2 regions of the Streptomyces sp. NPDC052109 genome follow, and region 1 is predicted to be linked to the other one. Evidence: riboswitches for the same ligand, from Rfam matches in the RefSeq annotation. Region 1 holds a riboswitch; the other holds the start of a gene.

Region 1 (2,190 bases):
GTTGGCGGCGTCCTTGAAGGTCATCCAGCCGTTGCCGGTCTGTGCGAGGGTGCGCATCATCCGGCCGTACAGCTCACGGGCCGGGATGGTCTTCTTCGCCAGGCCCGCCGCCTCGGCCTTGCGGTAGGCGGCGTCGAACTCCTCGCCCCACAGGTCCACCAGCTCCGGCACGTCCGACGGGGAGAACAGCGACCACTGCTCGTCGGCGTTGACCCGGCGCATGAACTCGTCCGGGACCCAGTGCGCGAGGTTCAGGTTGTGCGTACGGCGGGCGTCCTCACCGGTGTTGTCCCGCAGCTCCAGGAACTCCTCGATGTCGGAGTGCCAGGTCTCCAGGTACACCGCCGCGGCGCCCTTGCGCCGGCCGCCCTGGTTCACGGCGGCCACCGAGGCGTCCAGGGTCTTCAGGAACGGCACGATGCCGTTGGAGTGCCCGTTGGTGCCACGGATCAGCGAACCGCGGCTGCGGATGCGGGAGTACGACAGACCGATGCCACCGGCGTGCTTGGAGAGCCGGGCCACCTGGTGGTAGCGCTCGTAGATGGAGTCCAGCTCGTCCAGCGGGGAGTCCAGGAGGTAGCAGGACGACATCTGCGGGTGCCGCGTGCCGGAGTTGAAGAGGGTGGGGGAGGACGGGAGGTAGTCGAGCCGGCTCATGAGGCCGTAGAGCGCGGCGACTTCGTCCACGGAGCGGATGGTGTCGTCCTCGGCGAGACCGCTCGCGACCCGCAGCATGAAGTGCTGGGGCGTCTCGATGACCTTGCGGGTGATCGGGTGTCGCAGCAGGTAGCGGCTGTGCAGGGTGCGCAGGCCGAAGTAGCCGAAGCGGTCGTCGGCCTGGCGGTCGATCAGCGCGTCGAGCCGTTCGGCGTGCAGCCGCGCGAACTCGGCGGTCCGGTCGGCGATGAGCCCCTCGCGGTGCCCCACGGCCACGGACTCGGTGAAGGACGTCACGCCCTGCGAGGCGGCCTCGGCGCGGATGGAGACGGTCAGCAGCCGGGCGGCGAGCCGGGAGTAGGCGGGATCGTCGGAGATGAGTCCGGCGGCGGCCTCCGTGGCCAGCTCGCGCAACTCCGCCTCGTCGGCCCGGGCGGACCGGCCGCGCAGCGCGGCGGCGGCGACCCGGCCGGGGTCGGCGTCGGGGAGGTCGGCGGTCAGCTCGGTCAGGGTCCGCAGCAGCGCGGCTCCGGGACCGTCGGTCTCCAGGCCGCTGGCTGAAGCCGGGTCTGCTGGCGCGATGGTCACGTGGGGCTCTCCCTCGCTCGGCACGGGGGCCTTGCGGAGGGCAGGGGCAGCCACGAGCGCACACGGCGTCGCGTCCACCGGCCCATTCCACGAGGCCCGGACGTCGGAAGGCACCCTGGCCGGACGGCCGGGCGCACGCTGCCGGCAGGTCCTCGGACTGACACAGGCGTGCGAAGGCACACAAGTACACCGTTGCGGGACAGTTCCGGATTCGCACCGGATTCCCCTGCGGCGACAGCGAGGATGAGCATACATCTAGTGCCGGGCTGTCGCGTCACCCCCAGATGTTGTGTCGCGTCGGTCTCAGAGCGTCAACTGGTAGGTGAGCAGAGTGATGTCGTCCAGATGCGGCACGGGATTCCAGTCCCGCTCGGGCGTGCGAACGAAACCCAGGCGTTCGTAGAGCCGGTGGGCGGCGTGCATGCTGCGCTGGCTCGACAGCACCACGGCCGTGCAGCCCTCGGTGGAGCGGGCGCGTTCGAGGCAGGTGCGGACCAGGGCTTCGCCGGCGCCCCGGCCGCGTGCGTCGGGTACGACGGCGAGCGCCCGGATCTCGGCCTCGCCGGGGCGGGCGATGTCGGCGACGGGGCCGCCGGACGGGACGAAGGTGACGCCGCCGACGACCCGGTCGCCCGCAACGGCGACGAGGACCTCGGCTGCGGCCGCGCGCGCGGCGACGTCCTTGAGCACGGGCAGATACGGGTCGCTCTCGCCGTAGTCGAGGAGACCGTCGTCCAGGTAGGCACGGGCGGTGAGTTCGCCGAGCGCGGCGTACTCGCTGGGTTCCGCTGTCCGGATCCGGATGTCCATGCGGGCGAGTGTGTACGACAGCGGGCCGCCGTCGCATGCGCTTTCCGGCGGCCCGCTGTCGCGCTGATCGGGACTAATGGACGCTTCCCGCCGTCGCCGGCGGCAGCTCCACCTGGACTCCCGGGTCTCCCGCGT
Region 2 (2,190 bases), on a different contig from region 1:
GCGCTGGTCGCCGTCTTCCTCGTCGCCACGAGCGCCACGATCTGGAAGATCTCCCGCCGCGAGGTCGTCGACCACACCAACGTCGTCGCCGAGCCCGCGGAGCCGGCCGGTGTGGTCACCACCGCCATCGCCGCGGTGGCCCCGCCCCCGGCGGGCACGATCACCGACGACCTGACGGCCACGATCCCCGCCCCGGCCGTCACCGAGTCCGCGCCCGAGGCCGTCCCGCCGGCCGCCACCGTCTGACCCGGCCACCTCCGGTTACCAAGGAAGCATCCCCATGAAGATCGACTGGTCGGCCATCGGCTCCGTCTTCGGTGTCAGCCTCGTGTTCACCGTGGCCCTGGTGGCCCTGTTCACCCTCGGCGTGAGCGGACTGGCCCGGCGCGAGAAGGCCGCGGCCCAGGGCAACTCCGCCTCCCTCGCCGTGACCGGCGCCTACGTCTGCTTCGCCGCCTGCGCGGCGGCGGTGGCGTACGGCATCTACCTGATCGTCGCCAAGGCCTGACGGACCACCACACACCGGGCACCACCAAGGCTCCCCTCCGCGCGTGACGGAGGGGAGCCTTCGCCGTGCCCGGGCGGTCACGGGCTCCCCACGATGTGGGGATCGGCACACTCTCCCCGCGCAGGTCAACGGCAAGTTGACGGCTGTTCCGGGGGCGTGGTGGACTGCCCAGGCCATGTACGGCGGCAGGAGAGGAAGCCGGTGCGAATCCGGCGCGGTCCCGCCACTGTCACCGGGGAAGAACCCCCGGGAGCCAGGAACTCTCACCGCCGAATCTCGTCGAACCAGGGCGCGGACACCCTGAGTGAGGACACAGATCGCCATGCCCGGCTGCCGAAGGACCCCTGCCAGGCCCGCTCCCGCACCCACGGCCGGCTGAGCCGATGGGTGCCGATCGCACTTATGCGTACGGCGCCGCCGCCGGCCTTCTCGGCGACCTGCTCCTCGGCGATCCGCGCCGCGGGCACCCGGTCGCCGCGTTCGGGCGTGCGGCCGCTGCCGTGGACCGCGCGTTGTGGCACGACCACCGCGGCTGGGGTGCCCTGCACACCGTCGTGTGCGCCGGTGGCGCCGTCGCGCTCGGCACGCTGGCCGCACGGACCGTGCGCCCCTCCCCCGCCGCCTCCGCCGCGCTGACCGCCGCCGCCACCTGGGCGGTCGTGGGAGGTACGTCGCTCGCCCGGGAGGCCCGTGCCGTCGCTCGCGCCCTGGAGCGCGGGGACGTCGAGGCGGCGCGGGCGCGGCTGCCGCATCTGTGCGGCCGGGATCCGCAGGCCCTGGACGCGGACGGGATCGCCCGGGCCGTGGTCGAGTCGGTCGCCGAGAACACCTCCGACGCCGTCGTGAGCGCGCTGACGTGGGGCGCGGTGGCCGGGGTGCCGGGGCTGCTCGGCTTCCGCGCGGTCAACACCCTGGACGCGATGGTGGGTCACAAGTCGCCCCGCTACCGGCGCTACGGCTGGGCCTCCGCCCGGCTCGACGACCTGGCCGGCTGGCCGGGGGCGCGGCTGACCGCCGTACTCGCCGCGGCGGCCGGACCCGACCCGCGCGGCGCCCTGCGCGCCTGGAGGGCCGACGCGGCCGAGCACCCGAGCCCCAACGCCGGGCCCGTGGAAGCGTCGTTCGCGGGGGCGCTGGGGGTGCGGCTGGGCGGCACCTTGTCGTACGCCGGCCGGGTCGAGCACCGCCCCGTGCTCAACGGGCAGGCCGGACGCGCCGTCCGGGTCAGCGACATCGACCGGGCCGTACGGCTCTCCCGCCGCGTCGGCCTGCTCGCGCTCGGCGTCTCCCTCGCCGCGCGCCGACTCGTGAAGGGACGTGGCAAGTGAACGGGGGTCTCCTCGTCGCCGGCACCACCTCCGACGCCGGCAAGAGCGTCGTGACGGCCGGGATCTGCCGGTGGCTGGTGCGCCAGGGCGTGAGGGTCGCGCCGTTCAAGGCGCAGAACATGTCGCTCAACTCCTTCGTGACCCGTGAGGGCGCGGAGATCGGGCGGGCGCAGGCCATGCAGGCCCAGGCGTGCCGGATCGAGCCGACCGCGCTGATGAACCCGGTGCTGCTCAAGCCGGGCGGCGAGCAGAGCAGCCAGGTGGTGCTGCTGGGCAGGCCGGTGGGCGAACTGAGCGCACGCGGGTACCACGGGGGGCGGCAACAGAAGCTCCTCGGCACGGTCCTGGACTGCC

What was found. A riboswitch is a leader RNA that binds a small molecule or an ion and turns the genes downstream of it on or off. The one in region 1 is predicted to bind cobalamin.
Region 2: it holds a riboswitch for cobalamin, as region 1 does, so the genes downstream of both, AB0L59_RS30860 (cobalamin biosynthesis protein) here and AB0L59_RS19760 (ribonucleoside-diphosphate reductase subunit alpha) in region 1, are expected to answer to the same signal.

The regions. Positions count from the first base shown of each region.
Region 1 is NZ_JBFAWF010000009.1:24,534-26,723, forward strand. Features, by position in the region: gene AB0L59_RS19760 (ribonucleoside-diphosphate reductase subunit alpha) at 1-1,245, opposite strand, end outside; cobalamin riboswitch at 1,371-1,526, opposite strand; gene AB0L59_RS19765 (GNAT family N-acetyltransferase) at 1,549-2,055, opposite strand; gene mctP (monocarboxylate uptake permease MctP) at 2,129-2,190, opposite strand, start outside.
Region 2 is NZ_JBFAWF010000019.1:63,139-65,328, forward strand. Features, by position in the region: gene AB0L59_RS30850 (inorganic phosphate transporter) at 1-246, shown strand, start outside; gene AB0L59_RS30855 (hypothetical protein) at 281-508, shown strand; cobalamin riboswitch at 652-794, shown strand; gene AB0L59_RS30860 (cobalamin biosynthesis protein) at 892-1,836, shown strand; gene AB0L59_RS30865 (cobyric acid synthase) at 1,833-2,190, shown strand, end outside.